2 regions of the Flavonifractor sp. An9 genome follow, and region 2 is predicted to be linked to the other one. Evidence: a T-box and tRNA genes for the amino acid it is inferred to sense, from the RefSeq annotation. Region 2 holds a T-box; the other holds one or more tRNA genes.
What was found. A T-box is a leader RNA that pairs with one kind of tRNA and senses whether it is charged. The one in region 2 lies ahead of B5G40_RS06820 (glycine--tRNA ligase), so its partner is inferred to be a tRNA-Gly.
Positions count from the first base shown of each region.

Region 1: it encodes a tRNA-Gly, which carries the amino acid that the T-box ahead of B5G40_RS06820 (glycine--tRNA ligase) is inferred to sense. The anticodon was not compared.

Region 1 is NZ_NFHC01000005.1:129,460-133,626, reverse strand. Features, by position in the region: gene B5G40_RS05595 (hypothetical protein) at 1-42, shown strand, start outside; gene B5G40_RS05590 (RNA polymerase sigma factor) at 152-790, shown strand; gene B5G40_RS05585 (hypothetical protein) at 923-1,261, shown strand; tRNA gene B5G40_RS05580 (tRNA-Lys) at 1,445-1,520, opposite strand; tRNA gene B5G40_RS05575 (tRNA-Gln) at 1,524-1,598, opposite strand; tRNA gene B5G40_RS05570 (tRNA-His) at 1,661-1,736, opposite strand; tRNA gene B5G40_RS05565 (tRNA-Arg) at 1,762-1,838, opposite strand; tRNA gene B5G40_RS05560 (tRNA-Gly) at 1,842-1,915, opposite strand; gene B5G40_RS05555 (HD domain-containing protein) at 2,086-2,748, shown strand; gene B5G40_RS05550 (hypothetical protein) at 2,804-3,580, opposite strand; gene B5G40_RS05545 (FAD:protein FMN transferase) at 3,801-4,167, shown strand, end outside.
Region 2 is NZ_NFHC01000007.1:101,993-106,159, forward strand. Features, by position in the region: gene B5G40_RS06810 (ECF transporter S component) at 1-56, opposite strand, end outside; gene coaBC (bifunctional phosphopantothenoylcysteine decarboxylase/phosphopantothenate--cysteine ligase CoaBC) at 311-1,510, shown strand; T-box leader at 1,566-1,773, shown strand; gene B5G40_RS06820 (glycine--tRNA ligase) at 1,832-3,268, shown strand; gene bilS (flavodoxin family protein BilS) at 3,322-3,828, opposite strand; gene rnhA (ribonuclease HI) at 3,919-4,167, opposite strand, start outside.

The sequences.
Region 1 (4,167 bases), on a different contig from region 2:
GAGCAATACAACGATAATGCCGTGAATGGGGGTGCTGAATAATGGCAAAGGCAACCCAGACAACCACCAAGAAAACCAACAAGACCACCAGAAAGACGGTGATCGGCGGCACAAAAGGCGGGAAGAACTGCCCCACCTGCGGAAAACCCCTATGAGCAGCCGCCACATTGAGGAGCGCCGCCGCGTTGAGTCCGTCACCAGTCAGCAGCGTTTAATGGACGCCATCAATGGCACAGTCCTAAAGCCCCGTGAACGCCAGGTGCTGCTGCTCAAAATCTTTGATGACCTCTCCCACAACGAGATTGCAGACCGGCTGAACATCACCGAGAAAACATCACCAAGCAAGGGTGTTGCTGGTGCTGGCCTGGGTCTCGGAATTGCCGGTACTGCTCTGGGCCTGCTGAACGGGGGCGCTGGCCTGCTGAACCTGCATAGCGGCATTGCTGGCGGCTGCTGCTCCGAAAACACCGCCGTCAACCGCTACGAGCTGAACCTGACCCAGGAGATTGCCTCCAAGGACGCCCGCATTGGCCTGCTGGAGTCTCAGGTCTATGTTGACCAGAAGCTGACCGACGTGGTGAAGGACTACACCGCCCAGATCAACGCGCTTCAGGCTCAGATTGCCCAGCAGGCGGTCTTTAATGCCACCATCAACGGCACTGTGACCTGTATGCAGGGCCAGCTGTCCGCAATCACCAAGACTGTGGTGCCCAACACCAGCGTGTGCCCCGGCTGGGGTAATGTAACCATTACTCCCGCCGCCGCCACTACCACCACGCCCGCCGCCTGAAGGGCTGTTCCTGTTTCGGCATTTGCCCTAACAGCAGAGGAACCAACGCCCACAAAGAAGGCCCGGACACGCAAAAAGGGGAAGGGTTGACGCCCTTCCCCTTTTCTAATTTTCTAAAATCAGGAGGTATTTATGGTTACTATGCAGCAGGTCAAAACCGGCCTTGTTAAATACATTGATACTGACGTTCTTCCCCATCTGACCGGCATTAAAAAGCTGGGCCTGGGCGTCTACACGGCGCTGGCCGCCAACAACGTGGTCGGTCTGATGGAGAAGTACCGGGAGCATCCTGCGGTCGCCGTTCTGGACGTGATCGACGCCGAGGGCAACGTGGATATCGACAAGCTGTACCAGGCCGTTGCTCCGCAGTTTGCTAACGGCAAAAAGCAGACTATTAGTATTCCGCTGATTGGTGACATGACCATTGACCGCACCGACCTGGAAAAACTTTACCGTTATATTAAGGGGTGACAATTATGAAAATGATCGCTGAGATCTAGGTAAACCCGTGTGTAACGCCGTGTGCAATTTCTGCACTTGAACCCGGTTTTTCATTACGGAAGCAGGAACTGAAAACGCCAAACCGGAATCGCGCTTTCTATTGCAAGAGTAAGAAAAAACCCTGTAGCCTTTGAAGCTACAGGGTTTTCTTTTTGGTGACCCGTCGGGGATTCGAACCCCGGACCCACTGCTTAAAAGGCAGTTGCTCTGCCGACTGAGCTAACGAGTCATATGGCTGGGATGGCTGGGCTCGAACCAGCGAATGCGGGAGTCAAAGTCCCGTGCCTTACCACTTGGCTACACCCCAACATGGCTGGTCAATAGCAAAGGGGCCGGAGCGGACGCTCCGGCCCTTCCGCCATGCGTTTATGGGGTGGGTGACGGGACTCGAACCCGCGACACTCGGAACCACAATCCGATGCTCTACCAACTGAACTACACCCACCATATGGAAAAACCAAGCGGGAAAATGGCACGCCTGAAGGGACTCGAACCCCTGACCCACTGCTTAGAAGGCAGTTGCTCTATCCACCTGAGCTACAGGCGCGTATGGAGCGGGTGATGGGAATCGAACCCACGCGACCAGCTTGGAAGGCTGGGATTCTACCATTGAACTACACCCGCATGGGCGCTGACTGTTGTTAAGTACGTCAGCCAGAATATAGTAGCATACCATTTGCTATTTGTCAACGCTTTTTTGCACAGTCCAGAAAAATTTTTCTCCAACTTGCAAAACAGGCCTTCCTTGGTTATGATGAGAGAGCAGGCTATCTGGCAGAGGAGGAAATCCCGGTATGAAAATCAGTTATCAGATGGTACGCCAATCGGAAGAAATCCGCACCTATATCACACAGGCCGACCATTCGCTGTCGGCACTGGGTTTTACAGAACACAGCTTTGCCCATGTGACACGCTGCGCTGAGGTCGCTGCTGACATTCTGGTACAGCTTGGTTATGATGCTCATCAGCAGGAACTGGCCCGCATTGCTGGTTTTATGCACGACATCGGCAACGTGGTCAACCGCCACGATCACGCCCAAACCGGCGCGGTTATGGCCTTTCGTATTTTGGATAAGATGGGAATGGAACCGGCAGATGTAGCCGCTGTCATCACCGCCATCGGCCATCACGACGACTCTACCGCCTTCCCGGTCAATCCTGTGGCCGCCGCCCTGATCCTTGCCGACAAGACCGACGTGCGCCGCAGCCGGGTCCGCAACAAGGAGCACCAAAGCTTTGACATCCATGATCGGGTCAACTACGCCGCCGAGCGTTCCGATCTTTCGCTGGACAAGGATGCCGGTACCATTACCCTGACTCTGACCATCAATACAGAGTTCTGTGCCGTTATGGACTACTTCGAGATCTTTTTAGAGCGGATGCTCCTGTGCCGCCGGGCGGCCGAGCACCTGAGTCTCCAGTTCAAGCTGGTCATCAACGGTCTGGCTCTTCTGTAATAAAAAAGCCCGGTTCGGCGTTTGCCGAACCGGGCTTTTTTATTCTTTCACGCAATTACATGAGACGCACGGTGTAGTAGACCGCCAAGATCAGCAGCCAGGCTACCAATACGCCGTACAGCAGTGCCAGGGCCCCCAGCACGCACGCCGCGATTACCACCACGGCGACCAGGGCGCAGGTCACATAGAGCATGGCGTAGTTCGCGTTCTTGGGCAGGATTTCCTTGCTCTTACCTTTGATGTTCCACACACCCTTGTGAGCCTGGAGCATCCGGAAGCACACGGCGGCAACCACAACGATCACGGCCAGTACAGCCAGATAGCCATATCCCACCAGAGGACTGCTGGCAGCCTGAGCAGCAACCTTAACGCCCAGCAGACCCAAAGCACCGAGTACCGCAGCAAAGAAAAATTCCCGCTGATAGAGATAGTAAATCAGCGCCAGCACGGCCACCGCAGGCACCGCGATGTACAGGAAATTGATGCCCTTGTCATAGAAGTAATGAATGACCACCGCACACACGGCCAGCACCAGAGAAATCCCGGTCAGGACCCCCGGCAGACAAAGAGAACGGCCTGCACGCCAGAATACCAGGGTCCAAATCAGCAAAACCACGAAGCAGATCGGCAGTACAATGGACAATACATTGAACATTCCCTGAAGGGCTACCGCAATATAGACCTGTTCAGTGGTAAAGTTTACATATACCTTGTTCAGCAGAAGGAGCAGAGCCTCCAGCACCACAGCGCCCAGAATCCACCAGAGGACCTTAGTCAGAACGATGTCTTCTTCCCGTGCGCGCTGGGCTTTCTGTTGTTCTTTCTTATTCATGTATCCATCTCCTGTGGCAAAGTGTTCGGCAGATATGGCGAACAACCCTGAATCATCAATCCCATATAGTTTATCAGAATCTGCCGCATATTGCAAGTCAAGAATCCCTTTTCTCTTTTCAATCGTGAAAAACTATGCTAGAATAAAGTCTGCAAAAAATTCCGAAACCGCGGCGCCATCGGTCTTTGGCGGAGCGGCACCATGCAGAATGGAGTCAATCATGAAGCGTTTTCTTCCTTTCCTTTGCTGCCTGCTTTTCCTGGCTGGCTGCACCGCCCCCTCTGCCGATGCGGAACCTGCACAGGTCCAGTTCTTTTCCATGGACACCGTCATGTCCATCCGTGTATATAACGAAGGCGGCGAAGATGCCATCCAGGCCGCCCGGCAGGAGGTCGAACGTCTGGACAAGCTGCTTTCCCGCACCAATCCGGACAGCCAGATCTCTCTTCTCAACAGCCATGCCGGAGACGGCACCCTGATCTCTTTGGATGCCGAGGTGGCAGATCTGCTGTCCTTTGCCAAATCAGTTTCTCAGCTGCTGCCCGGCTGCTTTGATATCACCATCGCGCCTGTGATGGACGCCTGGG
Region 2 (4,167 bases):
ATGGCCATACCCTGCACCTGCTTGCTCCGCTGAGACCGGGTGAGCGCTTTTTTCATATTCAATTACCTCCAGCTGCCGTTCCTCTTAAGAGGATACAGCGCATATTTTGGGTGACTGACCACCGATGGGCTGGGACCTGCCGTCTCCTGAGAGTACAGCGGTCCCCGACGGGGACAGCCGGAGCTATTATAGCGGTTTTATCCCCAAAATGCAATGGGAATGTGGAAAACTTACTTTGTGTCTGCTATAATTGAGGGACACATCACGGCGGCGGAAGGCCGTCCCTACAGATCATAAGGAGCTTCTTGCTATGCAGTTAAAAGGAAAAACCGTGCTGCTGGGGGTCACCGGCGGCATCGCCTGCTACAAATCCGCCAACCTGGCCTCCGCCCTGGTGAAGCAGGGGGCCAACGTCCAGGTGCTCATGACCAAAAATGCCACCGAGTTCATCGGTCCCCACACCTTTGAGTCCCTCACCGGCAACCGGGTGAGCGTGGACACCTTCGACCGCAACTATCAGTTCCAGGTGGAGCACATCGCTCTGGCCGACCAGGCCGATCTGGTGCTGGTGGCTCCCGCCACCGCCAACGTGCTGGCCAAGCTGGCCCACGGCCTGGCCGACGATATGCTGACCACCACTATTCTGGCCTGCAACTGCCCCAAGATCGCCGCCCCCGCCATGAACACCAAAATGTACGAGAACCCCGTCACCCAGGACAACCTGGACATTTTACGGAAATACGGCTGGGAGATCGTGGAGCCCGCCAGCGGCCGTCTGGCCTGCGGGGCCGTGGGCAAGGGCAAAATGCCCGAGCCGGAGGATCTGCTGGAGACCGTCCTCCACGCCCTGAGCCACGAGAAGGATATGTCCGGCCTGAAGGTGCTGGTCACCGCCGGTCCCACCCGGGAGGCTCTGGACCCGGTGCGCTATCTCACCAACCACTCCACCGGCAAGATGGGTTACGCCATCGCCAAAGCCGCCGCCGCCCGGGGCGCCCAGGTTACCCTGGTGTCCGGGCCGGTGAACCTGAAAAAGCCCCCCTACATGGAGGTGGTGGACATTGTGTCCGCCCAGGATATGTTTGACGCGGTGACCAGCCGTGCCCCCGACCAGGATATCATCATCAAGGCTGCCGCCGTGGCCGACTACCGCCCCGCCACCGTGGCGGAGGACAAGATCAAAAAGAGCGGCAACGATTCCGATCTATCCCTCCCCCTGGCCCGCACCAGCGACATCCTGGCCTGGCTGGGTGAGCACCGGGCGCCCGGCCAGTTCCTGTGCGGCTTCTCCATGGAAACGAGGGACATGGTGGCCAACTCCAAGAAGAAGCTGGAGAAAAAGCACATCGACCTCATTGCCGCCAACAACCTGAAGCAGGCGGGTGCAGGCTTCGGGGTGGACACCAACGTGCTCACCCTCATCGCCGCCGACGGGGCCAAGGAACTGCCCCTCATGAGCAAGGAGGAGGCCGCCCACGCCCTGCTGGACGAAATTATGGGCCGCCGGTGAGGATTCCCCCCTTTTTGCCTTGACGGTAGGGGGAAAAAATGATAGAATAGCCCGCGATAAGGCAGTGATCGGGAAGAGTACCCCCATGTTTCCGCACCAGAGAGGAGCCGGACGGTGCAAGGCTCCGGCGGAGGTGGAGGGAAGGCGCCCGTGAGCCGCGGGGAGGCAATGCCCCGCCGGTCCCCCGCCGTTACCGGGAACGAAGAGCGTACCAGCCAGGTACGAATTCAGGTGGAACCACGGACATTTTGTTCGCCCTGAGCCGAAAAACGGCTCAGGGCGTTATTTTTTGTTCTGAGCCAGACAAAAGGAGTATGTGACATGAAAAACACCGAAAAGACCATGGAGCAGATCGTCACCCTGTGTAAGGGCCGGGGCTTCATCTTCTCCGGCTCCGAGATCTACGGCGGCCTGGCCAACACCTGGGACTACGGCCCTCTGGGTGTGGAGCTGAAGAACAACGTCAAGAAGGCCTGGTGGAAGAAGTTCGTCCAGGAGAACCCCTATAACGTGGGTCTGGACGCCGCCATTCTCATGAACCCCCAGACCTGGGTGGCCTCCGGCCATCTGGGCGGCTTCTCCGATCCTCTGATGGACTGTAAGGAGTGTAAGGAGCGTTTCCGCGCCGACAAGCTCATCGAGGACTGGTGCGCTGAGAACAGCGTGGAGCTGCCCAAGCCCATCGACGCCTTCTCCCAGGAGGAAATGAAGAACTTCATCGAGGAGAACAACATCCCCTGCCCCACCTGCGGCAAGCACAACTTCACCGACATCCGTCAGTTCAACCTGATGTTCAAGACCTTCCAGGGCGTCACCGAGGACGCCAAGAACACCGTGTACCTGCGGCCTGAGACCGCCCAGGGCATTTTTGTCAACTTCCAGAACATCCAGCGCACCACCCGCAAGAAGCTGCCCTTCGGCGTGTGCCAGGTGGGCAAGTCCTTCCGCAACGAGATCACCCCCGGCAACTTCACCTTCCGTACCCGTGAGTTCGAGCAGATGGAGCTGGAGTTCTTCTGCAAGCCGGGCACCGACATGGAGTGGTTCCAGTACTGGCGCTCCTTCTGCAAGGAGTGGCTGCTGAGCCTGGGGATGCAGGAGGAGAACCTGCGGCTGCGTGATCACAGCCCCGAAGAGCTGTGCTTCTACTCCAAGGGCACCACCGACTTCGAGTTCCTCTTCCCCTTCGGCTGGGGCGAGCTGTGGGGCGTGGCCGACCGTACCGACTACGACCTGACCCAGCACCAGAACGTCTCCGGCAAGGATATGACCTACTTCGACCAGGAGACCGGCGAGCACTATATCCCCTACGTGGTGGAGCCCTCCCTGGGCGCCGACCGCGTGACCCTGGCCTTCCTGGTGGATGCCTTCGATCAGGAAGTGGTTGGCCAGGACAAGAAGGGCAACGACGACATCCGCACCGTGCTGCGCCTCCACCCCGCTCTGGCCCCCTTCAAGTGCGCCGTGCTGCCCCTGAGCAAGAAGGAAGTGCTGGCCGGCCCCGCCCAGCAGCTGCGTGATGAGCTGGCCCGCGACTTCATGGTGGACTACGACGACGCCGGCTCCATCGGCAAGCGCTATCGCCGCCAGGACGAGATCGGCACCCCCTTCTGCATCACCCTGGACTTCCAGACCGTGGGCGACGAGAACACCCCCGCCGACAACTGCGTCACCATCCGTGAGCGCGACTCCATGGAGCAGGTGCGCATTCCCATGGACCAGGTCAAGGCTTATATTGCCGAGCGCGTGAAGTTCTAATTTCCATCAAAAAAATCCCTGTTGCTAACGCAACAGGGATTTTTTCTTACTTTTTATGCCTTCATGGCCTCCCGGGCGAAGTCGGCGGCCTGGTCCAGATCACTCTGGTCCGGGTGGGTCAGGGCCAGGTCAAAGGCCTGGATCATGGATTTCAGCTTGGCGTTGTCCGGGTCGGCCTTCAGCTGGGCCTCGTACCGGTCCTTCACCGTCTGGGGCATCTTGCCGGTGCAGAAGAAGCTGCTCACCACCTGGTTGCCCTTGGGGACCTCCGCCTTGAAGCGGTCGGACAAAGAGGCGAAGTACAGCTCGGAGATGCCGAAACCGGCGGTGCCGAAGATGGCCACCCGCTTGCCGTACAGGCTATGTAAAAATTCCTGCATAGCCGGAGTGAGGGTACCCTTGTCGGTCCAGGACCCGGCAAAGACCAGCTCCGCCTGGTCCACGTTCTGGGGCGGCGGGCCGAAGGCCACAATGTCGTGGCCCTCACAGGCCTCCCGGATGGCCTGAGCCACCTGGGCGGTGTTGCCGGTCTGGCTGTCAAATACAATGGCGATTTTCATAGGTCCTCCTTTGGACAATGGACGGGCCGATGTGGGCAGAAGGTGAATTGCCCCAAAGGGGCAAGAGAAGCCACCCTGGGGTGTCGGCCCCTACTTATACTTCCGGCTTTCGGTCACCGCCAGCTCATCGCAGCGGTTGTTGTACGGGTTATCAGCGTGGCCTTTGACCCAGTGGAGGTGGACGGTGTGGTAGTCGCACAGGTCCAGCAGGGTGGCCCACAGATCCGGGTTGAGGGCGGGCTTCTTGTCCCCCTTCACCCAGCCTCGGGCCTTCCAGCCCCGGGCCCAGCCCTTTTCCAGGGCGTCAATGACGTACTTGGAGTCGGAGTAGAGCTCCAC